4 regions of the Clostridium sp. FP1 genome follow, and region 1 is predicted to be linked to each of the others. Evidence: riboswitches for the same ligand, from Rfam matches in the RefSeq annotation. Region 1 holds a riboswitch; each other region holds the start of a gene.

Region 1 (8,353 bases):
GTGTGTCTCATTTGTATTTTCAATTTCTTTTGATAATAATTTATTGTTCACTTTTACCCCCGCCCAATATTTTAGTTTGATTTTTTCTCTCATAACATAAAGTACAATTAATCAGTAATTTATCATAAGCTTCTATTTTTGTAAAATTAAAACCATTCACTTACATCATTTAATATTTTGAAATTAGTTAAATCATAATGAAGTGGTGTTACAGTCACATAACCCTCTTTAAAATATATTGTGTCGGAATCATCCTCATGAGCATCTTTTAATTCACCTTTAATTTCATAATAAGTTTCATTATTTTCTCCTATAGTTTCTATATAAGCGTTGTTATAAAATCTGCTTCCAATTTTGCATACTTTAATTCCTTTTATTTCATTCTCCTTAAGTAGTGGAACATTTACATTTAGTACAATATCACTTTTAATGTTATTCTCCTTAGCCTTAAGCAATATTTGCCTAGCATATACAGCGGCCATTTCATAACTTTCAATATTTTTATTAATCCGCATAGAAATAGCCATAGATGGCACTTTATAAATAGCTGCTTCAATAGCTGCAGAAACTGTACCAGAATATAGAACATCTGTACCTAAATTTAAGCCTTTATTAATTCCTGATACTACCATATCTATTTTACCCTCAATAAGTTTATTTATGGCAATTTTTACACAATCAGCCGGTGTTCCATCCACACTAAAAGCTTTTGATTTTAATCCTTCTAACACATTTTCTTTCACAATGAGTGGCCTTGAAAGTGTTATTGAATGTCCGCAAGCACTTCTTTCATTATCTGGTGCTACGATAATTACTTCATGATTTTTTTCCAGTTCTTTTGCTAATGCATATATACCTTTTGCATTTATACCATCATCATTGGTAATCAATAGTCTCATTTTCATTCCTCCCTTAATTCACTATGGTTCTTCACAATTATTAATTTTTATCAGCTAAACTAATTGATACATTATTTAAGTAGTATGTACTAAAATAACTTTGATAATTTTAAACAGCTCATTTACTTAAGCTATTATAATTTATATTATACAGATAATAACAATAGATATCTATGGGCAAGTATTAATTTATATTTGCACTTAATTATCAACAGTTACTATAGAACTTTCAAATACAAAAAATACCTATAGACTTGACACTTTTTTCAAAGTGTCAAGTCTATAGGTATTAGTTTAAATCATCATCTGCATCGCTACAATATTTTTACATTTTTTATTGTTTTATTAAAACAATTTTTTCTGCAAATCCAATTGGTGGTAAACTTCTAGTTAATTTTCCACCATAATATGCTACAACTTTAGAATCTTTCTTAATATCATTTACTTCAAGTTTCGCACCTGTTTTAAAATCTACAATTTTAGTTTTTTCACTTATATTAAGAATAATATTATCAAAACCACTTTCCCCTAATCTTTCACCTTTTATCTCAATTCTATTCTCTTTTTTGTCTTCTGATGTATAAATATTATATATATTTCCAATTATACCCATTTCATGCTTTGGTTCACTAATGACTATTTTTTTGGCAACCCCTATTGGTGGTAAACTTTTAGAAAGCACACCATCATAGTAAACTTTCACATTTGCATCATTTTTAATTGCCTCTATTGTTAATTTATTACCACTCTTCTCGCTTATAATTTCAGTTTTAGAATTTATAATAAAGTTTATGTCAGCATAAATATTATCTTTAGATTTTTCTCCCTTAACCAATACCATAATCTCATTTTTGCTCCCTTCGAGAATATTGATATCACTAATCAATCCAGTAGCTGTAGCACTTAATTCTTTATCCTTTTGGTTAGACAGTATAACAACTTTTTTAGGAGTTGCTATAGGTGGCATGCTCATAGTAGTAATATTATAATATGCTATAACTCTAGTTCCTTTTTTGATATCTTTATAGCTTACCACTTTACCAGTTTTACTATCTACAACTTCTGTTTTTTCACTTATGATAAGATTAGTATCTATTTCACCCTTCATAAGTGCCGTGATTTCTTTATTTTCTTTCATTAAAGAAACATCAGTAATTATTCCATAATTGCATGATCCAGACTCTTCCTCACCTTGCTCTACTATTATCATATTAGCAGTACTCATTGGTGGTATGCTGGCAGTAACAGCAGGTCCATAATAAACTTTAACTTTTACTCCATCTTTAATGTCCGTTAAACTTAATTTTTTACCATCTATTGCACTTATTATCTCAGTAGCATCATTTACATTTAGTATAATCTTATCATTATTTGATTTATTATTTTTTATAGTAAATCGAGATTTACTTTCAGATGCTTGTACATCTGAAACTATCCCCTCTGTGCTTGTGAAAAATATTTGTGGTTTCTTCTCACTTTGTGAATTCTTCTCACTAACTGCTTGAATCTTTAAGCTAGTATCATTCTTCAGACTGCTCATAGTATTCGCAGATGCTAACATAGAATTCCCACTTATAAACACCCCTAAAGTTAATATGGCTATTGTTTTCTTTGTGAATTTCATAATAATCCCTCCAACATTGTAATTTAAATATAAAATCTATTAATGTCCCATACAAATTTATACTCTTTCACTTATTAGACGACGCATACAAAAAAAACGCTTCAAATTTTACTGCAAATTTTCAAATACTGCTGTAGAAAATATTTTAAATTGTATGCTTTAGGACATTTATATTTTACACCTTTAAACTATAAAACCAATAGTCTAAAGGATTCCTTTTTAAAGAATAATATTCTAAAAAAATCTTGTTGACTAAATTTTAATTTCCTATTAAAATAATATAGAAATAATAAAATTTATATTTATGGATGATAATTATTGGAGATATCCGCATTGGGTAACCGTAGAAGAAAGAAATAAATCTATGCTTGTGGTTTATTTTGAAACTTTCAGGTATTAGGCATCTAAAAAACAGACTAATTACTGTTTTACTACGCCTTGTACAATAATTTGACATACCCCTGGAGAGACTACTTAAATGTGGCATCAACGGAGCAACTTAGATGATCATCTAATGAAACTTTCAGATAAAAGGACAGGGAGTAAAAAGGCATTGTTTTTCTCGCCCTTTTACTCCCTGTTTTTATATATTTTAATGACTTTTTTGAAGGAAAGCCTAGCATACTAATTAATAATCTTCTGAAGTCTTTAATTAATACCAATTTTCTATTACTCCAAGGCTAACAAAAGAGAGGATGATTTATTTTGGAAACATCAAAAAAACTAAATTCTATCAATAATTCACCAAAAACACTAAAGAAAGAAATCGGTTTACTAGAAGCCATTACTCTAGTTATAGGTATGGTTATAGGTTCAGGAATTTTCTTTAAACCTTCCATTGTCTTTAAAAACGCGGGCTCTCCAACCCTGGGAATACTTGCTTGGGTAGCCGGTGGTATTATAACTATGGCTTCCGCTCTTACTATAGCTGAAATAGCAGCAGCTATTCCAAAAACCGGAGGTGTATTTATATATCTCAAAGAACTTTATGGAGAAAAAGTCGCATTTTTATTTGGTTGGGTACAAACTGTTATTTATGTACCTGGAGCAGCTGCTGCACTCGCAATAGTCCTGGCAACTCAAGCAACTAATTTTGTACCTATGAATTCAATACAACAAAAACTATTTGCAATATTAATGTTATTTATTATTACAACTGCAAACGTTATATCAACAAAACTTGGTAGTAAAATTCAGTTTGTTGCAACTATTGCAAAATTAATTCCAATTTTTATTATTATTGCTTTAGGCCTTATAAAAGGAACAGCTCACAGTTTTTCTTTACCTGTAGGGAATGCAGCCGCTGGTGCTGGATTTGGAGCCGCTATGCTTGGAACACTATGGGCTTATGATGGCTGGGTAGGTGTAGGTAATATAGCAGGAGAACTTAAAAACCCTAAAAAAGACATACCAAAATCAATAATTTTTGGGTTAGTGGTTATTATAATAGTGTATGTACTATTTAATTTAGCAATTATAAACATAGTTCCTATAACAGCTGTTATAAGTTCTAATAAAGTGGCTTCTGATGCTGCAACAGTTTTATTCGGAAAATCTGGTTCCTTATTTATCGCTGCAGGTATATTAATTTCAATCTTTGGAACATTAAATGGTTACCTAATGACAGGAGTTAGAATACCTTTTGCAATGGCGCAGGATAAACTCTTACCTTTTGATAAATTCCTCGGAAAAGTTAATGAAAAGTATCAAACTCCATTAAACGCTTTTGTATTCGAAGTAGTAATTGCTTGCTTATATGTATTTAGCGGTTCTTTTGATAAATTAACTAACCTTGTAACCTTTGTTTTATGGATTTTCTTCACAATGGCGGTAGCTGGTATATTTATATTAAGAACAAAACATAAAGATTTAGATAGACCTTATAAAGTACCACTATATCCAATAATTCCACTCATCGGAATTATCGGAGGTATATATATCCTAGTAAGTACGCTTATGACTGATACTTCAAACGCACTTATAGGACTTGCAATAACTTTAATTGGATTGCCTGTATATTGGTATATTAAGAAAAAGAAATAAAAACAGAAAAGTATATATTATTACAATTGCAATTTACATAATATATACTTTTCCTAACGGTCTAATGGATTGATAATAACTATAACGAAAGAAGCACAGGTTAATTCCTGTGCTTCTTTCGTTATAGTTATGTCTGTCAGCTGTACGCTTAAAATAGTAGATAAATAGTAAGTATGAAATTTCTCCAAAATGACTTGCAATAAGAAACGAAAAAACTATTGAAATTCCATTTAGAAATTCTTCTTTTGCGAATATAAAGTTTCCGTGAGCCTGCACAGGAAGTGCAGGCTAGCGAACCCGAAGCAGGACGCTGAGTGTGAGCGCTAGGGGATTTTATATTTGCAAAAGATTAGAATTTCTTAATCAAATTTCTAGTGTAGAGTTCTTTTACAAGGCGCGGAGGAGAACTTCTATACTCTATATCTCTTTTTCCAGCATCTCTAATAATTCATCAAATCTTCTTATAGTATCTTCCAAAGGTTTTGGAGTGGACATATCTACCCCGGCTTTTTTAAGAATATTTATTGGATAGTCACTTCCACCACTTTTTAAGAAGTCCTTATATCTTTCTACGGCACTTTCACCCTCTTCAACTATCATTTTACTGAAAGAATTAGCTGCTGCAAAACCCGTAGTATATTGATATACATAGAAATCACTATAGAAGTGAGGTATCCTCGACCATTCCATATCTATACCCTCATCTACCACCATTTCTGCTCCAAAATATTTTTGGTTTAAATCATGATAAATTTTACATAAATCCTCGGTCGATAGTGGGTTTCCTCCTTCAATGTTTTCATGGGTTATTTTTTCAAACTCTGCAAACATACATTGTCTAAATACTGTAGTTCTTATTCCTTCTAATTGCTCATTTATTAAAAACAATCTTCTCTTCTTATCTGTCTCGTTTTTAATTAAATAATCTATTAATAGGCATTCATTAGTTGTAGATGCAACTTCTGCACAGAATAACACATATTCAGAATATATATATGGTTGAGTCTTCCTTGAATAATAAGAATGAATAGAGTGCCCCATTTCATGAGCAAGCGTAGATACATCATTTAATTGGTAATTATAATTTAGAAGTACGTATGGCATACTGTCATAGCAGCCCCCTGAATATGCCCCTCCACATTTACCTTTATTTTGAAATATATCCACCCAACCTTCACTAATTCCGTCTTTAAATATACTTAAATACTCTTGCCCTAGTGGTTTAATACCATCCAATACAATTTTAACAGCATCTTCATACTCAATATGATCCTCCTTAGCATCAACTATTGACACATATAAATCATACATATGAATTTCATCAAGCCCTAACAGTTTCTTTTTAAGGCTTACGTATTTATGAAGTGAAGATAAATTGTTATTTATAGTATCCACCACATTATGATAGACCCCTACTGGAATATTATTGGGCTTTAAAGAACTTTCTAATGCGCAGGTATAATTTCTTGTTTTTGCATTAAATATAAAATTCTTTATTGAAGATGTTAAAGATGTTGTTAAAGTATTTTTAAATCCACTATAAGTTCCAAATAATGCTTCAAAGGCATCTTTTCTTACTCTTCTATCCTTTGATTTTATAAAAGTACTATAGTTTCCTTCAGTTAATTCAACCTCATTACCTTTTTCATCTTTTATACTTGGAAATGTCATATCTGCATCAGTCAACATTCCAAATATATTTTCTGGTGCATTTAAACAATCGCCAGCAGAGGCCAAAAGCTTTTCCCCTTCTGTACTTAATGTATGAGGCTTTTGACTTAAAATATCTTTTAAATAAAATTCATATATTTTAAGTTCTGGAAGCTTACAAATTGCCTCATCTACAGTTCCCTCTGGTAATGATAATAGTTCAGGAATAAAAAATGCTGTGATACTAGACGCTTCTGCTTCATAAGCATCAACCTTATTTTTAAGAATTTGGAACTCCGCCTTAGCTGTATCCTCGTCCCCTCTTAAACGTGCATATACAAGCAATTTATCTAAAAGTCTTAGAATTTCTACATTGCTTTCTAAAAAGCTTAATAAATCTTCAGCCCTGCCCAGTTTTCCTGAAAACCTTTGCATATTTGGTGCTTTAGATTTTAGTGTTTCAAAATCTTCTTCCCACGCCGCAGAATTTTTATACATTTTTTCAACTTTCCACTTATGCATACTATCAATTTCATCTCTTGTTTTAAGTTTTTTAACTTCACTCACTAAAATTCCCTTCTTTCATTTTGTAAATTTAATATCCACTAAAATACATCATTAGATACCATATTATAACTATATTATCATATAACTTACAATAAATCCACAAACTAAAAAACCTCACATTTTGTGAGGTCTCTAGTAACACATTGGAATAAATAGACTAACATACTGACTTGTTATTTATTAAATTGCCTAATATAACTATACTACAACTATATTTTTACACCCATTATGCATTGCTATATCTCCTAATTCCTTCATAATCTCATCCTTAGGTGTGTAACTGTTTATCCTTCCAAGTCTTACACCAATTTGCCTATATTTTATAAGTTTGTATCTTATATCAGGATTTAAGGTTGCAATAAGCTTGCTGATTTTATCTACATTATTAAAATTATCTAAAACTTCTGGAACAATAACCGTTCTAATTTCATAGATTTTATTTAAATTAGCTAAATATTTTACATTTTCTATGACAGTTGCATTTCCCATACCTGTAAGTTTCTTATGTTCCTCATTATTATAGGATTTTATATCTACCATTGCCATATCCATAACATCCACTAGCTCCTTATGTTCCCATAGTGGTACCGAACCATTAGTATCCACAAAACATGTTAAACCCATCTTTTTAACTTCCTTAAATAGGTTTGTTAAAAACTCACTTTGTAGGGTGCACTCGCCACCTGAGACAGTAATTCCAGAGATGAAAAATTTATTCTTCTCTATTTCCTGCACAACTTCTTCTACAGTCATGCTCTGTGCTTTAGGGGAACTGTTTCTTTTGCAAACCTTCAGACATTCATCACATCTACTGCAAGCTGTTTTATCCCATACTACATCAGGAGCCTTAAATTCTAGTGCACTATAATTGCAAGCACTCACACATTCCCCGCAACTATTACAAATATTTATAGTCTCTGGATTATGACAATAAGAGCAGTTAAAATTACACCCTTGCAAGAATATAGCAGTCCTATTCCCTGGTCCATCCACGGAGCTAAAGGGAATAATTCGATTAACTAGTCCCTTAATCATTTTTTCTTATCTTTCGGTCTAATACCTTTTGATTCATAACTGCTCCAAGTCCTAATGCTACTGTATCCTGTAGCACCTGCTGTCCCTTTTGTAGCTTTTCAATTTCTGATCTTTTTACAAGATATCCCGTAATTCTTATTACATCACAATCTGTAGAATATGCTGAAAAATATCTCATTTGCTTTTTAAAAGCGCCTTTGATAATATCTAGCACATACTCCGGATTACTTTTAACTGTACTATCAAAATTAAATATATCGCCAATTCCTGAAGGAAAAAACTTATGGAATTTAGCTGCTTCCACTATATGCTGAGGAAGATCAGGTTCATCTCCAATAGGAATCCTACACCCTGGGCTTATCCCCATATCAGAATCAATACCCACTTGAGCATGTAATAAATATTTCCCTTTAGATATACTGCAATGAGGGTCATTATGTTTATTAACCTCAGTTTCTAGCTTTTCAATAATCTTATAACCTAAATTATTGGCTATTTCGCCATGTCCAAATCTATTTTCTAGTTTAGATGCGTC
Region 2 (8,353 bases), 3.5 Mb from region 1:
TTCCATATTATTTTCATTGTTTTTTATCCTCATCATTCTTATAAAATTCAACATTATTCCCTACACTTATCTACTATTAGTATTTTGCTTAATTTTTACTATTTTATTCAATTTTAATATTATTTTCCCTTGCATAATAAAATAAATACTGTTGTGCGAACCCTGCCGTGTTTTCAAATTTATCTCTAGCAAAAATCCTTATTTTTGGTAGAGACACATCTGGTGCTAAGTAAAAAAATTGCATAGCTCTCTTAACCCATACATCCACTGGAAAAGCAGAATATTTTTGCATAGAAAATAACATGATACAATCAGAAACCTTTGGGCCAATACCATTAAGTTTTTTTAATTCTTCATGACAAACATCATCTTCCTGAGATTTAATAGATTCCAAATTCACTTCACCAGTATATACCCTATGCACTGTGTCTTTTACGTACTTAGACCTAAATCCTAGACCACAACTTTTTATATCTTCTAATGACGCTCCTTCTAAACCTGCAGCCGTTGGAAAGGTGTAGTAGGTTTCGCCTTTATATTCTATTGCTTTCCCCCATTTCCTACTCAAATTGTCTATTGCTCTTTTTATCATGGGGATTCTATTATTTGAAGAAATTATAAATGACATGGTAAGTTCAAAAGGCTCCTGTTGCAATAGTCTGATGCCATAGCCAAAATCAACGGATTTTTTAAGAAGAGGATCTTTCTGAAATTCATCTTTGATAACTGTATAATCTCTTTTAAGGTCAAAATAGTCACACCAAAGTAGATTAAATTCTTCTTCATTTATATTATATATTTTTACCTGCGTATTTTTCTTTTCTACTTCTATTACCTTGCCATATGCCACTCCTATGTAGTTGCCACTTGCTTGTTTGTTCCATCTAAAACATTGGCCGCATTGGAATATATGGTCTAATTCAAAGTTCTCTACATCTTTTATAATTATACCTTCATTAAATGATTCAACATTTTTGTAATCCATAATTTTCCCTTTCCTTAGTTCAGTTATTTATTTTTAATTCTCGTGCGACAATTTCATCTAATATCTCAGTAGCTGTTTCAATCATAACCCTGCAACCACTATCTTGCTTTTTATATTTTGCTTTAAGTGACCTGCAATTATCTGTACCTAACTTTGCTTCAAACTTTTGGAAGAACTCCTGACATAGCTTCTTAACTCGCTCTCCTTCATGTGCTTTTTCTTTAGTGAATAATATACCTATAACTGAAAGTGAACCTGTTATAGCCCCACAAACGCTTTCAACACCCATTCCACCACCAAAGGATGACATAGCTTTAAATGTTTCACTTTTCAAATTCATATTATATTCATCACTAGCAGCATAAATCATCACCTCAGAACAACTTAAATCATATTCTTTAGTATAATATTTGTTTATTTTATCAATTAACATACACATCGCCCCCATTCTTTAACCTTATTATATCAAATTATTATCACTTAGTTATGAATTTTTTGTGTTTTTTAATCCTTTTAGTCCTTTAATGTCAAATAGTTGTTAACCGTCCCTTATGTTTTGCCCATTTTCCACTTAATCAACTCCACAATTCACTGTTTAAATCATCTCCTGGGTCGCTGTAATTAACGACTTCACAAGGAGATTTAGACTCCCACTAAAGTTTTCTTTTTATTGTAGTATGTTACCCCACTTATAGAAGTGGGAGACTTCCTTCTGAAATGTCGTTAAACTAGAGAAGGACGGTTAACAATTATTAACTAATAAACTAGTTAATAATTGTTAACCGTCCCCGTTTCTCCTACCAAAATCATTTATGAAACGCAGCTAATTTTCTTATTTGCTTTATAATGGTTATAAATCCTTCCTTCATTTTAGATACTAATCCTTAGCATCTATATTACCATTTTCATATTTTTTGCATTACTTATTTTACTTGCTACAAGATTTACTAAATCTACTGTTCTAGATGAATATCCCCATTCATTATCATACCATGCTAGTACCTTTAAAATGTTTTTGCCTATAACCATGGTTGAAAGTCCATCAACTATAGATGATCTATCATCACCCTTATAATCTATAGATACTAACGGTTTTTCTGAATAACCTAATATACCTTTAAGCTCATGTTGTGATGCATATTGGAATGCACTATTTACTTGCTGCACAGTTACTTCCCTTGACATTTCACATATAAGCTCTGTTATAGACACTGCGGCGGTAGGTACCCTTAAAGATGACCCATTGATTTTGCCTTCAAGACTCGGAATTACCTTTGCAAGTGCTTTTGCAGCACCAGTAGTTGTAGGAATTATCGATTCCCCTGCCGCTCTAGCACGCCTTAAATCTTTATGAGTTTTGTCTAGTATTCTTTGATCATTAGTATATGAGTGTATTGTTGTCATACATCCATTAACTATACCAAATTGTTCATCTAATACTTTAGTAAAAGGTGCAAGGCAATTAGTAGTACAAGAAGCATTGGAAATAATATGGTGTTTTTGAGGATTATATTTTTCGTCATTAACTCCCATAACTATTGTTATATCCTCATTTTTTGCCGGTGCGGTAATTACTACCTTTTTAGCTCCTGCTTCAATATGTTGCATAGCCTGCTCTCTCTTTGTATATATCCCTGTTGATTCTATAACAACATCTACGCCTAGTTGCTTCCAAGGCAAATTCTTAGCTTCTTTTTCATTAAACACTTTAATTTCTTTACCATTTATTATTAATGAGTTACCTTGCGTTTCTACTTTGCCTTTAAATGTTCCATAACAAGAATCATAGGTAAAAAGATGTGCAAGGGTTTCTACATCTGCTCTTGCATTTATAGCTACTATTTCTGCTCCTTCATGTAAATTATCTTGTGCAATTCTTAATACAACCCTTCCTATTCTTCCAAACCCATTTATAGCGATTTTTACACACATATTTACTCCTCCAATATACATCTTATTTTATGTATTGTGATACATTATTTCTTTATATAATTTGAAATACGCACATATTTTCAGTATTTAATATAGTTTTATATAATATGTTAAACCGTTTACAATCAAATGCAATATATATAATTTTATGTGCTATACTATTTATATCAATGTACTACACTTTTGTCAATAGTAAATTTGTCAATATTTTTCTAAATATGTAATTATATATCCCATTAGCTACTTATTGCTTATGTTTGCTTTGATTATCTAAAAAAAATAAATATTAAAAAAAAATCCATAAACTAAAGTTTATGGATTTTTTTTAATATCTATTTTCTTATTAGTTTGTTAGCATTTCATTTATAGCTTTAGCAGCTTTTTTGCCTGCTTCCATTGCCAAAATAACTGTAGCAGCTCCTGAAACAGCATCTCCACCAGCATATACATTCTTTTTAGAAGTTAACCCAGTTTCATCTTCTGCAACTATACACTTCCATTTATTAATTTCCAAACCTTCTGTTGTTGATGCAATTAATGGATTTGGTGATGTTCCTAGTGACATTATAACTGTATCTACATCAATTACAAATTCTGAACCTTTAATAGCTATAGGTCTTCTTCTACCTGAAGCATCTGGCTCACCAAGCTCCATTTTTATACAGTTCATTCCTATAACATTTCCCGCATCATCTCCTAGGATTTCAATTGGATTCACAAGTAAATCCATTATAACTCCTTCTTCTTTTGCATGATGCACTTCTTCAGCTCTTGCTGGAAGTTCTGATTCTGATCTTCTGTATACTATATGACCTTCTGCACCTAGTCTTACTGCTGTACGTACAGCATCCATTGCAACATTACCTCCACCTACAACAGCAACCTTGCTGCCTGTTCTAATAGGGGTACTGTAACCCTCTTTATATGCTTTCATCAAATTGTTTCTAGTTAAATATTCATTAGCAGAGAATACTCCATTTAAATTTTCTCCCGGTATTCCCATGAACATTGGGAGTCCTGCACCTGAACCAATAAACACAGCAACAAAATCTTCCTCTTCCATTAACTGATTTATTGTTACAGTTCTTCCCACAATAACATTCGTTTCTATTTTAACGCCTAATTTTATAACATTTTCAACTTCATGTTTAACAACTGTTCCTTTTGGCAATCTAAATTCTGGAATTCCATACACCAAAACTCCACCAGCTTCATGAAGTGCTTCAAAAATAGTTACATCATATCCATCTTTAGCTAAATCCCCTGCACATGTAAGTCCAGCTGGGCCACTTCCTATTACAGCAACTTTTTTACCATTTTTAGGCTTTGTTTGTGAAATATCAACATTATGTGCTCTTGAATAGTCACCTACAAATCTTTCAAGTTTACCTATAGCTACAGCTTCTCCCTTTATTCCAAGTATACATTTGCTTTCGCATTGAGTTTCTTGTGGACAGACTCTTCCACAAACAGCTGGTAATGCACTATATTTTGCTATTACTTTAACTGCCTCTTCAAATTCTCTTTTCTTAACATGTTGAATAAACCCAGGAATATCTATGGCTACAGGACATTTAGTAACGCACTTTGGATTTTTACAGTTTAAGCATCTTGCAGCTTCTTCAACTGCCTCATCTTCTGTATAACCTAGACATACTTCTTCGAAATTAGTTGCTCTTATTTTCGGATCTTGTTCTGCTATTTTCACTCTATTCATTTTACTCATTATTTAGTACCTCCTAATCCACAGCCTGGTTTAATGCCTTCATTTTTAGAAACTTCTTGCGTTTTGTACATTGTTTGTCTTCGCATTGCTTCTTCAAAATTAACCTTATGACCATCAAATTCTGGGCCATCTACACAGGCAAACTTAGTTTCACCATCTACAGTAAGTCTGCAAGCTCCACACATTCCCGTGCCATCTACCATAATAGGGTTCATACTTACAATAGTTGTTATTCCAAGTTCTTCAGTTAATTTACAAACAAATTTCATCATTATCATTGGTCCAATGGCAATAACTAAATCGTATTTTTTGCCTTCATTTTGAACTAAATCTTTTAATTTATTTGTAACAAGTCCCTTATATCCATAAGAACCATCATCAGTACATGGATAAACGTTGCCTGCTACACTCTTCATTTCTTCTTCCATAATCACATATTCTTCAGCCTTTGCGCCTATTATTACATCTGCTTTTACACCTTGCTCATTTAACCATTTAACTTGAGGATAAACTGGAGCTGTTCCAAGTCCACCTGCTATAAAAATAATTTTCTTATTCTTTAGTTCTTCAATGCTTTCACTCATTAATTCTGATGCTTGTCCAAGTGGTCCTACAAAATCTAAAAACGAGTCCCCAACTTCATAATTTTCCATTTCTTTTGTTGAACAGCCTATTGTTTGAACTACAATAGTAACTGTACCTCTTTTAGTATCATAGTCAGAGATTGTGAGTGGTATTCTTTCACCTTTTTCGTCCATTTTGATAATTACAAATTGACCTGGTTTTGCTGATTTAGCTACTCTTGGCGCCTCAATATCCATTAAAAATATTTGAGGTGCTAATGCTCTTTTCTCAATGATTTTATACATTTTTATTCCTCCATATTCATCTATGATTTTATATTTAATTTTTTTGCAACATATTTATTAGTAAAACGATTGCAAGGCATCTTTGTTTAGATACCTAAAGTAAATAGACAGGCAGTAAAGAGCATAGAAATACTAATGCTATTCACTACCTGTCCTTTTATCTGAAAGTTTCCTCAAAATAGTAACCTATTTGAGTTTCTTCTTCGATGCCCATATTAAATGGATCTCTCCAGGGACATGTCCAATTATTGTACTCTACCTGAAAGCTTCCGAGTAATTCTTAGCAAAATTTACTCGTTTCTTCTTCGGTTACCCCAAAATATATGGGATATCTCCAACAATTATCATCCACCCATATTAAATTACATTTATAGTTTAAGTCTTTCTACGTATATAGTCAACATAAACTAGCCTATCTCCTATTTGTTTTTTCTATAAGTAGCATAAAAATAGCATAAATTTGCAACTTAAAATTATCTTTTAAAATTGCAAATTTATTTTATATTACTGTATTCTAATCATTTAAGTCTAAAAATTAACTTTTTCTCCTGTAAATGTGCAAGTAAATACTTTTTTCATTTCATCCACATTTATTGATCTTGGGTTAGATCCTGTGCATGCATCTTTTATAGCATTTTCAGCCATAAAATCTACATTTGCTTCAAATTCTTCTTTAGTTATTCCATATTCAGCTAAAGAACATGGTATATTCATAACTTTATTTAAATCTCTTATCATATTAGTTAATGAATCTATTAATTCATCTTGCGTATTTCCACTTAAACTTAAGCTTCTTGCAATAGCCGCATATCTATCTCCACAAGCTTTTTTGTTGAAATCTATAACATATGGAAGAAATATTGCATTTGCGCAGCCATGAGGGATATGTAATACAGCACCTGTTTTGTGTGCCATACTATGAGCAATTCCTAGTAGTGCATTTGAGAATGCCATTCCAGCCAAGCATTGCGCAATGTGCATTTCATTTCTTGCCTGCTCATTTCCTTCAAAGGACTTTAATAAATTTTCTCTAATCATAGTTATAGCTTGCATTGCCAATGGGTCTGAAAAGCTTGAATGAAGTCCTGCTACATAAGCTTCAATTGCATGAGTTAATGCATCCATGCCTGTATGCGCTACTAATTTAGGTGGCATTGTTTGAGCCAGTGCAGGATCAACTATTGCTATATCTGGTGTTAAATTGAAATCTGCTAGTGGATATTTTATTTTTGCTTTATAGTCGGTAATTACTGAAAATGCTGTAACCTCAGTTGCTGTTCCACTAGTTGATGGTATAGCTATAAATTTAGCTTTTTGTCTTAGTTCTGGAAGACCAAAAGGTATAACCGCTTGTTCAAAAGTAAATTCTGGATATTCATAGAAAATCCACATTGCTTTTGCTGCATCAATTGGTGAGCCCCCACCAATTGATACTATTAAGTCTGGCTCAAATTCTCTCATTACTTTTGCACCATTCATAACTGTTTCTACTGATGGATCTGGTTCTACTCCAGTAATATGCTTAACTTCAATTCCTGCTTCTTTTAAATACTCTTCAACCTTATCTAAAAATCCGAATTTTTTCATAGAGCTTCCACCAGTAACTATTACTGCTTTTTTACCCTTTATAGTTTTTAAAACTTCTAATGAATTTTCTCCAAAATAAATGTCTCTTGGTAGTGTAAATCTATTCATTATATTTCCCCCCTATTTATATATAGAATCATATGTTTTTATACTTATATACTTTTATATTTATATGTTTATCAACATTTACGCCAACTTTGTTATTTGTTTAACTACATTGTTAATTATATAACGTCAGCAATTTAAAGTCAACCTTCAAACGACAAAATTTGATATATTTGGTAAAATAGTTTTGAATACTAACTTTTTTTTACTTAAACCTTACATGTTTGATATATAGATAATTTGCATTTTTAGCAAGTACAAAAAACAAGAGCATTATAACTTGCTATAAGTTATAATGCTCTCTAGATTCATTTCTCATATTAAAATATTATATTATCTTGTATAATTAAAGAATCCTTTTTTAGTTTTTCTTCCTAATAATCCGCCTCTAACGTATTTTCTTAAAAGACTATGAGCTCTGTATTTAGAGTCCCCAGTTTCTTTATATAAAACATCCATTATAGCAAGACATACGTCTAGTCCTATAAGGTCACCTAGTGCTAGTGGTCCCATTGGGTGATTAGCTCCTAGCATCATTGCTTTATCGATATCTTCTGCTGATGCAATACCTTCGGCAAATATTCCTATTGCTTCATTGACCATTGGTATTAATATTCTGTTTACCACAAATCCTGGTGCTTCTGCAATTTCTACAGGATCTTTTCCAATAGATATAGCCACTTCCTTTACAAGACTAAAAGTCTCTTCAGATGTAGCCATTCCTTTTATTACTTCTACAAGCTTCATCATTGGTGCTGGATTAAAGAAATGCATTCCTATAACCTTATCAGGTCTATTTGTAGCAGCTGCCACTTCTGTTATAGAAAGTGAAGATGTATTTGATGATAAAATAGTTTCTGGTTTACAGATTTTATCGAGTTCTGCAAAAATTTCTTTCTTGATTTCCATGTTTTCTACAGCAGCTTCAACTACTAAATCACAATCTGCTGCTAAACTCATATCAGTAGTCCCTGTGATTCTTGAAAGTATTTCTTCCATATTTTCTACTGTTATTTTTTCCTTGCTAACTAATCTTTCTAGATTTTTTTTGATTCCAGCAAGTCCTTTATCTACAAATTCATCTTTTATATCTCTTATTATTACTTCATATCCTTTAGCTGCAAACGCCTGAACAATTCCAGCTCCCAT
Region 3 (8,353 bases), 300 kb from region 1:
ATATTAATATTAACACTAGAGAAGTAAAGGCTATTAAGACTAATGGGATATTCTATTTAAGAAAAAACATTGTAGCAGCTAAAAAAATTGTAAGTATAAATAACAGTGATATTGTTTATTATAGGGATAAAATATCAGGAATACTTAAATCCATAAAGGGAATAGACAGGGGCACAAGATTAATAGGATTTATAAATATGTGGGCAGGATTATTTGAACCTCTTTCGGTGCTCTTTCTCTTAGAAGAAAGTGCTTATTATTCTATATCTGACAAAATAAAAGAAGAAAAAGAAGTTTTAATGGACCTTTACTATATAGTCGGAGAATTAGAAGCACTAATTTCTATTTCTGGTTATAAATATGATTTAATGGAACAGTATGTAAAACCTGTCTTTATAAAAGAAATTACTTTAAATATAGTGGAAGGAATACATCCCCTTATAGAGAATGCTGTTGGGAATTCAATTAATATAAAAAAAGGAGGTATTGTGCTTACAGGTACAAATATGGCTGGTAAGTCTACTTTTTTAAGAATGCTTGGAGTAAATATGATTTTGGCTCAAAGCTTTTATTTTGTTTTAGCTAAAGAGTACCAGGCTCCTTTTTTCAATATAGTTTCATCAATTAGCCCCAGTGACGATTTAACAAAGGGGAAAAGTTTCTTTATGGCAGAGGTAGAATCAATTCATAGAATAATTAAAGCGCTAGAAAAGGATTTGCCGGTATTTTGCCCTATAGATGAGATATTTAGGGGCACAAATCCCATAGAGAGGATTTCTATGTCAGCGGAAATATTAACATATATAAACCGTGGAAAAAGTATTTCAATTGTAGCTACACATGATAGAGAACTCTCGGATATTTTAAAAGAAAATTATGAGTTTTACTATTTTAGTGAAACTGTTGATACGGGTAAGGGCTTAAGCTTTGATTATAAGATTAAAAAAGGAATTTCTCAAACAAGAAATGCCATTAAACTTTTAGAATACATGTGTTATCCAAAAGAAATAACAGATAGGGCATATAAAAGAGCTGAGATAATTGAAAAACTATTATAGTTTAGTAAACATGGGCGGCTAATAGTGGCCTATGTCTTTACTAATAATTATAAGTAAGGTAATATGACAGTATATACTTATGTCATTGGAGCAAAATTATTAATAATAATGTTGTACTGCTTAGAAGTGCAAGGAGGAGTAATTTATGAATTTAAATATAGTTTTATTTCAACCGGAAATACCGCAGAATACTGGGAATATTGGAAGAACTTGCGTGCTTACTGACTGCAAACTTCATCTTATAAAACCATTAGGATTTAGTTTAGATGAAAAACAACTTAAGAGAGCAGGACTCGATTACTGGCCGTTTTTAGACCTTGAGATACATGATTCATATGAGGCACTTAGGGAAAAATATAAAGATGCAACCTTCTACTATTCTACAACAAAGGCTTCAAAATTATATTCAGAAGTAGAATATAAAAAAGGTGATTTTATAATATTCGGGCGTGAGTCATCAGGACTTCCAGATAGTGTTCGGAATAGTGACCCTGAAAGGTGTATACGAGTACCTATGATAAATACAACTACTAGGTCCCTCAATCTTTCTAATACTGTTGCTATTACAACATATGAAGCTCTTAGGCAAGTTGGGTTTCCCGAGATGAAATAAGGAAGCCTAAAATAACTAGTATATATACTAGTTATTTTTTTTATATGCTAGAGTATTTAGTAATTAATAATTGTTATATCATCCCATAGGGAAGCAAGGAGGGATAAAATGGATAAGGTTAAAACTATAACAATAAAGAGTTATGAGACTAAAAAATGTATATATATATTTAATTAAATGAAATTATAGTATTATTTAATCGGTTTCACAAAGATATTTAATCTGCTTTGCAAATGATAAAAAAATAACAAACTATTTGATATATAAATCACAACTATAGATAATTAAAATAGTTAATATTCTAAACATTATGGTTAATGTGAAAAAAATAGTGTATACTGTAAATATGTGATAGATTTACAGAAATAATTTAATATTGAAATGGATGATGTTTTAGGGAGATGATCTTAAATTATCACGGGATAAATTTTTTAATGTAAAAAATTAACCCTTTTAAGATAGCCGAAGGAGTAAGTATTGCAGCCTATGCAACATGAATCTCTCAGGCAAAAGGTACCGAAAATGGACATACCTCTGGAAAGCGAATGGCACCGACGGAGTAAACCTCTCAGGTTAAAAGACAGAGTATAAGGGCACAAGGGGCTTTTATATCTGTCTTTTTTGTTGTGCTAAAATGTGTTTTATGTGGGTGGGATAACAATTAACAGTTGTTTTATCCTAGAGAACTATAAGGAGGGCATTAATTGATAGAACCATTAATTATTGTAACAAATAATCCAATGTCAAAAGAAAAATTTGAGATTAAATATAAGGTAGTATTTATTCAAGGAACCATGATGGATATTTTGAGAAAAGTTAGGGATAATATCCATGTAGGTCATAAATTATTAACCCATCCTTTAATGAGCAGTATAAAGCCGAATGAAACGCCTTATAGAACTATTTGTATATCAAAAGAAAAATTAAGTGGAGTTGACTTGCAATCGTTATCTATAATAGAAGAGAGCATTATGACCACAGAGAAATTCTTAAAAGATTTTAAAACGCCTCAGTGGAATGAAAAGATATTGTTGGATTTTCAACTTATAGATTTTGATTTAATAGATCATGCAATAAATTAGACATATGAAAAATAAGGAGGATATAGCTATGGAACATATTTATGATACTATAATTATTGGTGGAGGTCCTGCCGGATTATCTGCTGGACTTTATGCATCAAGATCAAGAATGGATACTTTAATAATAGAAAGAGCAAAATTTGGTGGACAAGCGACTACAACAGATGAATTAGATAATTACCCAGGTTCCATTGAAGAATGTACAGGGACAACATTAAGTAAAAGAATGAAGCAGCAAGCAGAAGAATTTGGAACACAATTTGTTAAAGAAGAAGTTGTTGAAGTTGAACTTGAAGGAGATATTAAAGTAATCAAGTGTAATAAAGAAACTTATAAAGCCAAAACAATTATAATTGCTACAGGAGCATACCCAAGACTTGGTGGATTTAAAAATGAAATTGAACTAAGAGGAAAAGGTGTTTCTTATTGTGCAACTTGCGATGCTGACTTTTTTACAGATTTAGATATTGCAGTGCTAGGAGGCGGAGATTCAGCGTTGTCTGAAGCTATATACTTAGCTAAATTTGGTGAAAGTGTTACAGTAATACACAGAAGAGATGAACTTCGTGGTGCTAAGTCACTTCAAGAAAAAGCTTTTAAAAACCCAAAAATTAAGTTTATTTGGGATACAGTAGTGCAGGAAGCTAAGGGCGAAGAAATTTTAGAAGGTTTAGTTTTAAAAAATGTTAAAACTGGAGAACTCAGTGATTTAAAAGTAGATGGATGTTTTGTATTTGTAGGATATCTTCCAATTTCAGAATTGTTTAAAGGTATGATTAATATGACGGAGAGAGGCGACGTTATTACTGATGAAGAGATGAGAACTAATATACCAGGGGTATATGCAGCGGGAGACATAAGAGAAAAATTATTAAGACAAGTAATTACAGCAGCGGCAGATGGTGCAATAGCAGCGACTCATGCTGAACATTACATTGAAGATAAATTTAATTAGCTTATATAAAGGGTATTATCCTTTTAAATAAAAGGCATAATTCTTTTAAATATATATATATGAAACAATTACAATTAAAATTTTAGGAGGTCATTAGTAATGGTAGAATTAAATAAAGAAAATTTTGAAGCAGAAGTATTACAATCTGAAAAACCAGTATTTGTAGATTTTTGGGGAGATAAATGTGAAATCTGCATAGAACTTATGCCAGGAGTTCATGCCCTAGAAGAAAAATTTTCAGATAAAATTAAATTCGCTTCTTTAAACATTGGTGGAGCAAGGAGAACAGCTATAGCTCAAAGAGTTTTAGGACTTCCAACAATGATTTTATATAAGGGTGGAGAAAAAGCAGCTACAATAACACCAGATAAAATTTCTTCATTAGATGATGTAGAAAACTTTATAAAAGATTATTATAATACATTATAATTTGGTACTAAAGCTTATAGTAAAAAAGCTATAAGCTATTAGATATATATACTTAATATCATAGGAGGTGATTGTTTTGCGTCTAGAAATAGGAAACATATTTATTAAAGATATTCAGTTTGGACCAGAAACAAAGGTTGAGGGTGGAATTCTTTATGTTAATCAAGATGAATTATTAAAAGCGGTTTCAGGAGACGAAAGACTGGAAACGATTAAATTAGACATAGCAAGACCCGGTGAAGAAGTTAGAATAATTCCAGTAAAAGACGTAATAGAACCAAGAGTTAAAGTTAGTGGTGGTGGTGGAATATTCCCAGGATTTATAAACAAAGTTGACACAGTAGGTTCAGGAAGAACTCACGTTCTTAAAGGAGCAGCTGTTATAACAACTGGTAAAATCGTTGGATTCCAAGAAGGAATAGTTGATATGTGCGGAGAAGGAGCTAAATATACACCTTTCTCAAAAACAAACAACTTAGTAATTACTTGTGAGCCAAAAGAGGGAATACTGCAACATGAGCATGAAGAAGCTGTAAGAATGGTAGGCTTTAAAGCTGCTGTTTATCTTGGAGAAGCTGGTAAGAAAATTGAACCAGATGAAATAAAAACATTTGAAACATTGCCATTACTCCAGCAAATTAAACTATACCCTGAACTGCCAAAAGTAGTATATGTATATATGCTTCAAACACAAGGTTTATTACATGATACTTATGTTTATGGAGTAGATGCTAAAAAGATAATACCTACTTTTATCTATCCAACAGAAATATTTGATGGAGCAATAGTAAGTGGTAACTGTGTTTCGGCTTGTGACAAGAACCCAAGTTACGTGCATATGAATCATCCAATAATAGAAGATTTATATGAGAGACATGGCAAGGATATTAACTTTATGGGATGTATAATAACAAATGAAAATGTATACTTAGCAGATAAAGAAAGATCATCAAATATGGTTGCAAAATTAGTTGAATTCATAGGAGCAGATGCTGCTATAATTTCAGAAGAAGGTTTTGGTAATCCAGATGCTGACCTTGTTATGAACTGTAATAAGATAACTGCAAAAGGAGTTAAAACTGTACTTTTAACTGATGAATATGCTGGTCAAGATGGAAGTTCTCAGTCCCTAGCTGACTCAACACCACATGGTGATGCAGTTGTAACTGGTGGAAATGCTAATGAAGTAATTACACTTCCTCCAATGAAAAAAATTATTGGACATATGGAAGCTGCTGATATAATAGCTGGTGGACACATGGGAAGTTTAGGAGCAGATGGTTCTATCTTTGCTGAAATTCAAGTTATAACTGGTGCAACTAGTGAAGTTGGATTTAATAATTTAACAGCTAGAGGATACTAAAATTATTTAATTATATAGATATAGCGTTAAATTATAGTTACTAGAAAATAAATATAAACAAGAAAGGAAGATGAAAATGTTAAAAGGGAAAAAAGTTATCGCTATTGGTGATAGAGACGGAATACCAGGACCAGCAATAGAAGCTTGCGTTAAATCTGCTGGAGCTGAAGTAGTATTTGCATCAACAGAATGCTTTGTCTGAACAGCCGCAGGAGCTATGGATCTGGAGATCCAACAAAGAGTAAAAGACCTTACTGAAAAGTTTGGCGCTGAAAATATGGTAGTAATTATTGGAGGAGCTGAAGCTGAAGCATCAGGACTTTCAGCAGAAACAGTAGCAGCAGGAGATCCAACATACGCTGGACCACTGGCTGGAATTGCACTAGGCCTTGCAGTATACCACATAGTTGAAACAGAAATTAAAGATCAATGTGATGAGGCAATTTATGAAGAGCAATGTGGCATGATGGAAATGGTTTTAGAAGTAGATGAAATAATCGGAGAAGTTAAACCAATTAGAGAAGAATTCTCAAAATATACTGTTTAAAATTATAAATTTAAATTAGATGAGATACTCTAGTATAAATACCATAAGATTGCCAATTGTAAGTTAACTTATATTAATATAGTTAAAATAAAATTGTCAATTCCCGTTAGAAAGGGGGAGAAATACTTGTTAAAAATCGTACATTATATAAATCAATTTTACGCTGGAATAGGCGGAGAAGAAAAAGCAAATATTAAACCAGAGGTTAGAGAAGGCTTTGTAGGACCAGGTATGGGACTAAATGGCTTGTTAACTAAAGGTGGCGCAGAAATAGTTGCTACTATAATCTGTGGTGACTCATATTTTGCTGAAAACATAGAAGAAGCTCAAGCTGAAATAATTGAGATGGTGAAAAAATACAATCCTGATTTATTTATGGCAGGTCCTGCTTTTAATGCAGGAAGATATGGTATTGCTTGTGGAGCTGTGGCAGCAGCGGTGAAGCAGCAATTAAATATACCAGTAATGACTGGAATGTATGTAGAAAATCCAGGTGCTGATATGTATAAAAAACAATTGTACATAGTTTCAACTAGAAATAGTGCAGTTGGTATGAGGGATGCATTACCTAAGATGGCAGCACTCGCATTAAAACTCGCTAAAGGTGAAGAAGTAGGAATGCCTACTGAAGATAATTATATCGAAAGAGGTATAAGAAAGAATCATTTCGCCAGTGAGAGAGGTTCTAAAAGAGCGGTTGATATGCTTGTTAAGAAGTTAAAGGGAGAAGAATTTGTAACAGAATTCAAAATGCCTACTTTTGATAGAGTTGAACCAAATGCTCCTATACTTGATATAACTAAAGCTAAAATAGCAATAGTTACCTCTGGTGGTATTGTTCCAAAAGGAAACCCTGATCATATAGAATCTTCAAGTGCTTCTAAAATATGTAAATATGACATAGAAGGAATAATGGACTTGACGTCTGAAACTCATGAAACAGCACATGGTGGACACGATCCAGTATATGCTAATGAAGATCCAGATAGAGTTATTCCAGTAGATGTATTAAGACAACTAGAAAAAGAAGGCAAAATAGGATCATTACACAGATATTTTTATTCAACAGTAGGTAATGGTACAGCAGTTGCATCATCTAAGAAATTTGGTGAAGATACTGCTAAAGAATTAATTGCGGATGGTGTAGATGCAGTTATATTAACTTCAACATGAGGAACTTGTACACGTTGCGGTGCAACGTTAGTTAAAGAAATAGAAAGAGCTGGACTTCCAGTAGTTCATATGTGTACTATTACTCCAGTTTCAGTAACTGTTGGTGCTAATAGAATTATACCTACAATTGCTATTCCTCACCCACTTGGAAACCCTGCATTAAGCAAGGAAGATGAGTTTAAATTAAGAAGAAAATTAGTGGAAAAAGCATTAGTGGCGTTGCAGACTCCTGTAGAAAGCCAAAAAGTATTTGAAGACTAATTTTTAATTAATAAATAAATTAGGGGACTTTAAAGTTCCCTAATTATTTATCCAATGCACATTGTACAGTGCACAATGCACAATGTACAATTTAGCTTAATTTCTATATTTTACTTAGCGAAGTTTATATTGTGGATTGTGCATTAAAACTTTTAAAATTAATGTACATATATTAAATTAAGGTTTGTACTTGAAAAAGCAAATAAGGAGGATGAGTGATTATGAATTTCCCAGTTATAAAAAAAGCATCTTATATTTTAGTCAATGCTCCAGATATGGTAATTCACAATGGAACTACACAAACATTAGAGAGAGAAACAAATCCAGATTCCGAATATTTAAGAGATATGAAAAGTCATTTAAGAGGATTTGAAGAGGTTGTGGCATATGCCCCAAACCAAACATATATAGGAAATATAACTCCAGAGCAGTTAGCCGAGATGCCAAGACCTTGGTACGGCAAAAACCTTGAGAATGCAAATAGATTTGGTAAATTTGGTGAAATTATGCCACAGGATGAATTCTATGGTTTAATGAAAATTTCAGATGTATTTGATCTTGTATTATTAGAAAATTCTTTTGCAGAAAGTGTAAAAGAAAAACTGTTAAAGCACCCACTAATATCTAGTAAAGTAGAAAAAATAGTTGGCGAAGAAATAGAAAAAATCAGAAGTCTTGTTTGCGATAGTGGTGCAGAGGGTCTATATAATGGGACAGACTTAGTAGGTTGCGTAAGACGAGCTCATGAATTTGATCCAAACCTTGCAGCTCATTATATGCTAGAAAACATAGCTGTTAAAGCATCAGGCATTTTGGCTGGACTTCACTTAGTTAGTAACTTAGATATACCAATAGAAGAAATTGGGTATATA
Region 4 (8,353 bases), 540 kb from region 1:
TGTACAAAAGAATGGATAAATACTATGGAAATTGAGTTTGATGACGATGAAGAGCATCATAAAAGACTTATAAATGATTGCATAAAACAATTGAAAAAATTCAAGTTAGAGGAGTCGAAAAAAGAAATTATGGATAAAATCAAAAAATATGAATCAAAAGGCTTACTAGAAGAATCTATAAAACTTGCCCAGAAACTTATAGACGTTCAAAAAGATATAAAACAATTATAATATTTAGGAAGGAGGTAATATGATGAAGGATAAAAGCTCAAAAATGACTTTAGTCAACAAACTTATTGAAAAAGGTAGAAAAAAAGGATCTTTAACTTATAAAGAAGTAATGGATGAACTTTATGAAGTAGATTTAAGCCCAGAACAAATAGAAAAGGTTTATGAAGTTTTAGAATCAATGGAAATAGATGTTGTTGGGGATATGAATGAAGTGGCACCTAGTACTGGTGCTCAAGCCGAAAGTGAACCAGAAGCTGAAGAGCTTGATGTTAGTATACCAGAAGGTATATCTATAGATGACCCTGTTAGGATGTATTTAAAAGAAATTGGAAAAGTTTCATTACTGTCATCAGCTGAAGAAATTGAACTTGCTAAAAGAAATGAAGAAGGAGATCTGGTTGCTAAGAAAAGACTAGCAGAAGCTAATTTAAGATTAGTTGTTAGTATAGCTAAAAGGTATGTTGGACGTGGAATGCTATTCCTAGATCTTATTCAAGAAGGTAATTTAGGACTAATAAAAGCTGTAGAAAAATATGACTATAGAAAAGGCTTTAAATTTAGTACTTATGCTACTTGGTGGATTAGGCAGGCAATAACTCGTGCAATAGCAGATCAAGCAAGAACAATAAGGATACCTGTGCATATGGTTGAAACTATAAATAAGCTTATTAGGGTTTCAAGGCAACTCCTTCAAGAACTTGGACGTGAACCTCAACCGGATGAAGTTGCTGAAAAAATGGAAATGCCCGTGGCAAAAGTTAGGGAAATAATGAAAATTGCACAAGAACCAGTATCACTTGAGACTCCTATAGGTGAAGAAGAAGATAGTCATTTAGGTGATTTTATTCCTGATGATGATGCACTAGCACCAGCAGAAGCTGCTGCATTTACAATGCTTAAAGAGCAATTAATCAACGTTTTAGATACATTGACCCCTAGAGAAGAAAAAGTTTTAAGATTAAGATTTGGATTAGATGATGGACGCGCAAGGACTCTTGAGGAAGTTGGTAAAGAATTCAATGTAACTCGCGAGAGAATAAGGCAAATTGAAGCTAAAGCACTACGTAAATTAAGACACCCAAGTAGAAGCAAAAAACTAAAAGATTATTTAGATTAAACACCTTACTTAAGGTGTTTTTTCTCTGTGTAAAATTATGGATAAACATTTACAAGGTGGATTTGAATATGGTATAATGTAGCTTAAGAAGGTGATTTAATGGATAGTTATATATCTAAAGGAGGACGCGGGCTCTGGCTTATGGTGCTTATCACTGCATTATATAATATATTGATCTTAATATTATTAAAATTTACGGATTCATATATTGTAGCTAGCCTGTTAAAGCTTATATTAGTGTCATGTAATATATATCAAGTATACTATATGCTACTTTACTCATCACTTAAATGCACTATTGATGACCAAAATATTGGCATATATGCTATTGGGTCATTAAAAAAAATAATTTTACCATTAAATCAAATTGAAGGATATACTATGTCAAGTGGTATAATTAAAGGGATTAAGCTTAATGGTATAGCCATAAGTAACTTTGCTATGGGCAGATTTGTAATTGATAAAATTGGGATATCTAGAATGTTTGTTACAAATAATAAAAAAATTTTTTATTTGAAAACAGAGCATATGAATTATGCAATATCTCCTGTAGATTATGAAAAATTTGAAAAAGCACTAGCATATCACAATGTAAGTAGAGTAGAATGGAAATATAAGGTGAATAACAGTTATAATCTTCATAAAGACAGGCATTTCATTTTACCTTTAATGGTAGTAAGTGCACTAACGTTAATTTTAACCCTGAATCCATTTATATTATATTTAAAGCATATGATACCTAATACTATGCCTTTAAACTTCGATGCAAACTTCAACCCAATAAAAATGGGAACAGGTAAACAATTTGCGTTTACCCAGATGATTTACGGGGTATTAAATATGGCATTACTATTTTGTATGTATTATGCAAGCTATTTTAGTGCGAAATATGATAGAAAATCAGCATATAAATTTATTTATATGTCACTGATTATATCAATGATATTTTTAATTATACAGTTTAAAATATTAATTAACTTTAGATAAGGATGAAAAATATGGATCTTAGCATAAGATTAAAAGCAATTGTAAATATGATAGAAAAATGCGATAGTGTTATTGATGTAGGAACGGACCATGGGTATGTTCCTATCTATTTAGTGAAAAATGGTGTAATAAAAAGTGCCATTGCCTCTGATATAAATAAAGGTCCTGTTGAGAAGGCCAAAAATAATATTACTCTTAATAATCTAAGTGCGCAAATTAGTTGTAGACTAGGAAGTGGATTATCTACAGTTAATAATGGTGAGGCCCAGATAGCTATTATTGCAGGAATGGGTGGTAATTTAATAAGAGATATATTAGAAGCTGACTTAGATCTGGTTAAACAATTTAAATATATGATACTTCAGCCGGTTCAGAATGCTGAGGTTTTGAGAGAGTATTTGTATATAGCAGGATATAATATCCTTGATGAAGAAATTTGCAATGATGATGGTAAATTTTATGAAATTATTAAGGTGAAATATGATACTAAACCTATAATTTTGGATAGTATCTATTATGAGATAAGTAAAATATTATTAGATAAAAAAAACACAGTAATGCAAAGTTTTATAGAGTATAAGATGCAAAAATATTCAAAAGTATATGATAGTTTAAATGATGATACAATTTTATCTAAAAATAGGAAGATGGAGCTTTATCACGTTATAAAAAGACTTAAGGGGTTTTTAAAATGCTTTTAAAAGTAAGAACTATTGAAGATATTATGGAAAAGTATGCCCCGGCTACACTAAAAGAGGATTATGATAATGTAGGACTCATGGTTGGGGACAGTGATGCAACGGTTACGAAAATTTTAATTGCATTAGATTGTACAATAGATGTAATTTCAGAAGCTGTGGATAGTGGATGCAATTTTATATTGATCCATCATCCTCTTCTTTTTGTTAAACCTAAAACTATTACCAGGGATACTTTGGTAGGTAGAAAAATTATTGAGCTAATCAGTAATGGGATAAATGTGTATGCTAGTCATACAAATTTAGATTCTGCATGCGGTGGGTTAAATGATATTGCCACTGAGATTTTAGGGTTTAATAAATACAAGATTATTCAGCCATCAAAAAATTATAATTGCTCTGAAGGTCATTCTGGAATTGGTAGATTAGTTTGCTTAGATGAACCTATTATGCTGGGGAAATTATGTGAAAATGTAAAGAAAACATTTAAAGCGGAAGCTATAAGATATGTAGGCCATCATAATGATTTAATTAAAACTATTGCTATTATAAATGGCAGTGGAGAAGACTTTTTTTATGATAGTATAAAATTAGGTGCAGATTGCATTATTACAGGGGATACTAAGTATCACGGTGCTTGCGATTTAAAAGAGGAACATATAGCTTTAATTGATGCTGGACATTTTGCAACAGAGTGGATACCTCTACAAATATTTGGAGAAAAACTTAAAAAACAATTGATACAAGATGGGTATGATAATGAGGTTATAGTTTCTCAAATATCCCAGGATCCATATAAAACTATGTAGTATAAAATACCATTTGCATTTAAGCGAGTATTATGGTATTATTATTTTGCGAGTAAGTCAGACAATCGCTGCGCAGTATTGCGGAGAGGAAAGTCCGAGCTCCATAGGGCAAGGGTGCTGGGTAACTCCCAGTGAAGGCGACTTTAAGGAAAGTGCAACAGAGATATACCGCTAAAGGTATTCTAGTAGTTTAGCTTGCTAAATATTTGAATATACTAGCAAGGATGGAAAGGCGAGGTAAGAGCTCACCAGCGCAATGGCGACTTTGCGGCTATGTAAACCCCACCTGGAGCAAGATCGAATAGGAGAACATCATGAGACTGCCCGTCTCGTTCTCGGGTGTATCGCTTGAGCTTATTGGTAACAATAGGCCTAGATAGATGATTGTCTAATACAGAACTCGGCTTATAGGCTTAATCGTACCAATAGAAAACATTCACTTTATAGTGGGTGTTTTTTTTATTGTATAGAAAAGTGTAATTTTAAAATATATTAAATTTAAATATGTAGAATAATGTATATACAGTTGTATATATATATGTTATAAATTAAAAAAAAAGAGAAATTTAAATTATTTTGTAAAATAAATGAAATAAAGATGAAAATATGGTATAGTAGTGTAAATGATTACAAATTAATAATTTTGGATGAAAATATTAGGAGAGAGATGTATAAGAAATTAAGTTTAAAAGCAATTCAACAATTAAAGCTTAATCCATAACATCCACCGAAGAAGTTAAGCTTTCAGGTATCCATTTGGAAAAGTACTAATATTGGACAAACCTCTGGAGAGACTTTTATAGCACCGAAGGAGAAAGCTAAACCTTATTTAATTACATATTCTATGTGATTGAGTGCTGGAATAGTGAAGCTCTCAGGTAAAAGGACAGGGTTATTTGCAAAAGGTCATTTTATTTTGATCTCTATTTTAGTGTGCTTTAAAAGTATAATAGTCTCACAGTATATTAATTGGTATAATTTTTTTTATGCAAAAATTAAATAACTAGAAGGGGCGTGTATTTATGGACTTGTTATCAATTATTAAAGACATTAACGGTGTTTTGTGGGGGTATGTATTAATATTTTTATTATGTGGTACTGGAATTTACTTTACAGTAACTCTAAAATTTGTCCAAGTCAGAAGATTTAAAGATGCATTTAAACAGACTTTTGGTGGAGTTAAATTTGGGCATAAAGCAGGAGAGGACGGAATGTCATCCTTTCAAGCCATGACAACTTCAATAGCGGCTCAAGTAGGAACAGGAAATTTAGCAGGGGCTGCAACGGCTATAGTATCAGGAGGACCAGGGGCAATATTTTGGATGTGGCTAAGTGCTTTCTTTGGAATGGCAACTATTTTTGCAGAAGCGGTGCTTGCTCAAAAATATAAAGAAAAAGTTGACGGCGAGATGACAGGAGGACCTGCTTATTATATTAGTAAAGGTCTTGGAAGCAAAAAGCTAGCAGCATTTTTTTCAGTAACTATAATAATTGCCTTGGGATTTATAGGTAATATGGTACAATCTAATTCAATAAGTGCAGCAATAAGCTCAAATACTAATGTTCGAATTATCATGGGCATTATAGTTGCAGCCTTAGCTGGTATGATTTTTATTGGGGGAGTAGGCCGTATTGCAGCCTTTACTGAAAAAGTAGTTCCATTTATGGCTTTGTTTTATATATTGGGAAGCGTAATAATCATTATAATGAATATTGCTAATTTAGGACCAGCATTTAAAATGATTTTTGTAGGAGCTTTTAACCCTCAAGCTGCTACTGGTGGTTTAATTGGAGTAGGAGTAAAAGAAGCTATGAGATACGGTATTGCAAGAGGATTATTCTCTAATGAAGCGGGAATGGGATCAACACCACATGCACACGCACTTGCAAAGGTTGCTCATCCAGCTCAGCAGGGCCTTGTTGCAATAGTATGTGTATTTATTGATACCTTTATAATTTTAACATTAACTGCAATGGTTATATTAACTACTGGGGCAATGGATGGAAAAACTACTGGTATAGCTTTAACTCAAAAAGCTTTTGTTAATGGAATGGGAAGTATTGGTGGTCCATTTGTAGCTATAGCATTATTCTTCTTTGCTTTTTCTACAATAGTAGCTTGGTATTTCTTTGGAGAAGCCAATGTTAAATACTTATTTGGGAAAAAAGCATTAACATTATATAGATGTTTAGTTCTTGTATTTATAGTATTAGGTGCAGCATTAAAGGTTGACCTAGTTTGGGAACTAGCAGATACTTTCAATGGATTAATGGTTATACCAAATCTAATTGCATTGTTAGGACTTTCAGCGTTAGTTAAAAAGACATTGAAAAATTACGAAGATGATTTTGAAAAGAAAAACTAAATTTAGTAATATATTTTTTAGAATAAAACAGGATGGCATATTTGTGCCATCCTGTTTTTGCATTATATTTATATTATAAAAGGCATTAAAATCAGAAAAGTATGGAATTATAGTAAAATAAGCTTTTATAATTAGAGAAAATATACTATACTATAACTATAACGAATTATAAAAGATATTTAATGTTTAATATTCGTATAAATTTACATTTTGGAGGTATTAATCATGGAAAATAAGATATATAGGTTATATGTAGAGAAAAAAACGAACTATAATGTTGAAGGTGAAAGATTATTAAGGGATATAGTGATAAATCTAGGTATAGCGAACCTTACAGGGCTTAGATTAATTAATAGATATGATATTATGGGAATATCAGAAAATCAGTATCAAAAGTCAAGAAATACAATATTTTCAGAACCTACAGTAGATGAGGTTTATGATGAAGAGCTAAATATTGAAAGCGGAGAAAGCGTATTTGCTATTGAATATTTGCCAGGACAATATGATCAAAGGGCAGATTCTGCTGCGGAGTGTATACAAATCTTAACTCAAAAGGATAAACCTATAGTTAAAACAGCAAAAGTTATAATATTAAAGGGTAATATTACTAAAAGTGAAATAGATGAGATTAAAGAATATTGTATAAATGCTGTAGACTCTAGAGAAACAGGTTTAGAAAAGCAAAGTGATTTACAGCAAATTTTTGATGAACCAGAGGAAGTAGCTACGGTAGAATCCTTTATTGATATGAATGAGGTGGACTTAAGAGAATTTTTAAATGATAAGGGTCTTGCTATGAGCTTTGAAGATTTAAAATACTGCAGAGAATACTTTAGGGAAACTGAAAAGAGAGACCCAACCATAACGGAGATAAAAGTTATAGATACCTATTGGTCAGATCACTGTAGGCATACTACCTTTAATACTGTGATTGAGGATATTTATATAGAAGAGGGGAAATATTCAGAGCCAATTAAAAAGGCTTACGAGGAATATTTAGATACTAGAGAGTTTGTTTATGGGGACAAAGGTAGAGATGTCACATTGATGGATATGGCAGTTATTGGCATGAAAGAGTTAAGAAAAAAAGGAAAGTTACAGGACTTAGATGTCTCAGACGAAATCAATGCCTGCAGTATAATTGTAGAAGCGGACATTGAGGGAGTTAAGGAAAAGTGGCTTGTAATGTTTAAAAATGAAACCCATAATCACCCCACTGAAATAGAACCTTTTGGAGGGGCAGCCACCTGTCTTGGTGGGGCCATAAGAGATCCATTATCAGGTAGGAGTTATGTATATCAGGCAATGCGTGTTACAGGCTGCGGTGACCCAAGAAGCCTGATTTCAGATACCATAAAAGGAAAGCTCCCTCAAAGAAAAATAACCCTTGAAGCTGCTCATGGATATAGTTCTTATGGAAATCAAATAGGACTTGCCACAGGACTAGTTTCCGAGGTCTATGATGAAGACTTTGTGGCTAAAAGAATGGAAGTAGGGGCGGTTATTGGAGCAGTGCCTTATGAAAATGTGGTTCGTGAGACGCCAATAGCTGGGGATAGCGTTATACTTCTTGGTGGAAAAACAGGCCGAGATGGATGTGGGGGAGCTACAGGCTCATCTAAGCAGCATAGTGATAGTTCATTACAAACTTCAGGAGCAGAAGTTCAAAAGGGGAATGCACCTACAGAGAGAAAAATTCAAAGACTATTTAGAAATCCTAAAGTTACAAAACTTATAAAAAGGTGTAATGATTTCGGTGCAGGTGGAGTGTCTGTAGCTATAGGGGAACTGGCGGATGCACTTATAATTAATTTAGATGCTGTGCCAAAGAAATACCATGGTCTAGATGGTACAGAACTTGCCATATCAGAATCACAAGAACGTATGGCTGTTGTTGTTAGACGCCAGGATGCTGGGCTATTTATAAAACTTTCAGAAGAGGAAAATTTGGAAGCTGTGGAAGTAGCGCAAATAACTGATGACAACAGGCTTAAAATGCTATGGAAGGGAAAAACTATAGTTGATGTAAGTAGAAGCTTTTTAGATACAAATGGAGTTAAGCAGTGTTCAGACGTAAAAGTATCAGCACCAAGTGAAAGTGAATATTATTTTTCGAAAGATATAAAAAGAAATTCCGAAAAA

Evidence for each region. Region 1 has a riboswitch for glycine ahead of G9F70_RS19930 (APC family permease). Riboswitches for the same ligand answer to the same signal wherever they lie in the genome.
Region 2: linked by a shared signal. The riboswitch ahead of G9F70_RS03110 (sulfide/dihydroorotate dehydrogenase-like FAD/NAD-binding protein) and the one ahead of G9F70_RS19930 (APC family permease) in region 1 are both predicted to bind glycine.
Region 3: linked by a shared signal. The riboswitch ahead of G9F70_RS21155 (GrdX family protein) and the one ahead of G9F70_RS19930 (APC family permease) in region 1 are both predicted to bind glycine.
Region 4: linked by a shared signal. The riboswitch ahead of G9F70_RS17600 (alanine/glycine:cation symporter family protein) and the one ahead of G9F70_RS19930 (APC family permease) in region 1 are both predicted to bind glycine.

What each region holds. Positions count from the first base shown of each region.
Region 1 is NZ_JAAMNJ020000001.1:4,137,803-4,146,155, forward strand. Features, by position in the region: gene G9F70_RS27335 (methyl-accepting chemotaxis protein) at 1-51, opposite strand, end outside; gene surE (5'/3'-nucleotidase SurE) at 147-899, opposite strand; gene G9F70_RS19925 (hypothetical protein) at 1,234-2,523, opposite strand; glycine riboswitch at 2,975-3,072, shown strand; gene G9F70_RS19930 (APC family permease) at 3,229-4,566, shown strand; gene pepF (oligoendopeptidase F) at 4,984-6,783, opposite strand; gene G9F70_RS19940 (YjjW family glycine radical enzyme activase) at 6,982-7,818, opposite strand; gene G9F70_RS19945 (YjjI family glycine radical enzyme) at 7,811-8,353, opposite strand, start outside.
Region 2 is NZ_JAAMNJ020000001.1:598,263-606,615, reverse strand. Features, by position in the region: gene G9F70_RS03135 (TVP38/TMEM64 family protein) at 1-17, opposite strand, end outside; gene G9F70_RS03130 (DNA-3-methyladenine glycosylase family protein) at 104-985, opposite strand; gene G9F70_RS03125 (C-GCAxxG-C-C family (seleno)protein) at 1,005-1,418, opposite strand; gene gap (type I glyceraldehyde-3-phosphate dehydrogenase) at 1,877-2,917, opposite strand; gene gltA (NADPH-dependent glutamate synthase) at 3,261-4,643, opposite strand; gene G9F70_RS03110 (sulfide/dihydroorotate dehydrogenase-like FAD/NAD-binding protein) at 4,643-5,512, opposite strand; glycine riboswitch at 5,652-5,755, opposite strand; gene G9F70_RS03105 (iron-containing alcohol dehydrogenase) at 6,041-7,207, opposite strand; gene G9F70_RS03100 (3-hydroxybutyryl-CoA dehydrogenase) at 7,538-8,353, opposite strand, start outside.
Region 3 is NZ_JAAMNJ020000001.1:4,437,764-4,446,116, reverse strand. Features, by position in the region: gene G9F70_RS21165 (MutS-related protein) at 1-1,058, shown strand, start outside; gene G9F70_RS21160 (tRNA (cytidine(34)-2'-O)-methyltransferase) at 1,204-1,671, shown strand; glycine riboswitch at 2,057-2,200, shown strand; gene G9F70_RS21155 (GrdX family protein) at 2,376-2,753, shown strand; gene trxB (thioredoxin-disulfide reductase) at 2,782-3,708, shown strand; gene G9F70_RS21145 (thioredoxin family protein) at 3,808-4,137, shown strand; gene G9F70_RS21140 (glycine/sarcosine/betaine reductase component B subunit) at 4,214-5,500, shown strand; gene grdA (glycine/sarcosine/betaine reductase complex selenoprotein A) at 5,571-6,047, shown strand; gene grdB (glycine reductase complex selenoprotein B) at 6,174-7,481, shown strand; gene grdC (glycine/sarcosine/betaine reductase complex component C subunit beta) at 7,703-8,353, shown strand, end outside.
Region 4 is NZ_JAAMNJ020000001.1:3,596,756-3,605,108, reverse strand. Features, by position in the region: gene dnaG (DNA primase) at 1-231, shown strand, start outside; gene rpoD (RNA polymerase sigma factor RpoD) at 254-1,348, shown strand; gene G9F70_RS17620 (PH domain-containing protein) at 1,448-2,335, shown strand; gene G9F70_RS17615 (tRNA (adenine(22)-N(1))-methyltransferase) at 2,347-3,036, shown strand; gene G9F70_RS17610 (Nif3-like dinuclear metal center hexameric protein) at 3,027-3,842, shown strand; RNA gene rnpB (RNase P RNA component class A) at 3,892-4,266, shown strand; gene G9F70_RS27070 (hypothetical protein) at 4,441-4,563, shown strand; glycine riboswitch at 4,618-4,742, shown strand; gene G9F70_RS17600 (alanine/glycine:cation symporter family protein) at 4,865-6,208, shown strand; gene G9F70_RS17595 (phosphoribosylformylglycinamidine synthase) at 6,434-8,353, shown strand, end outside.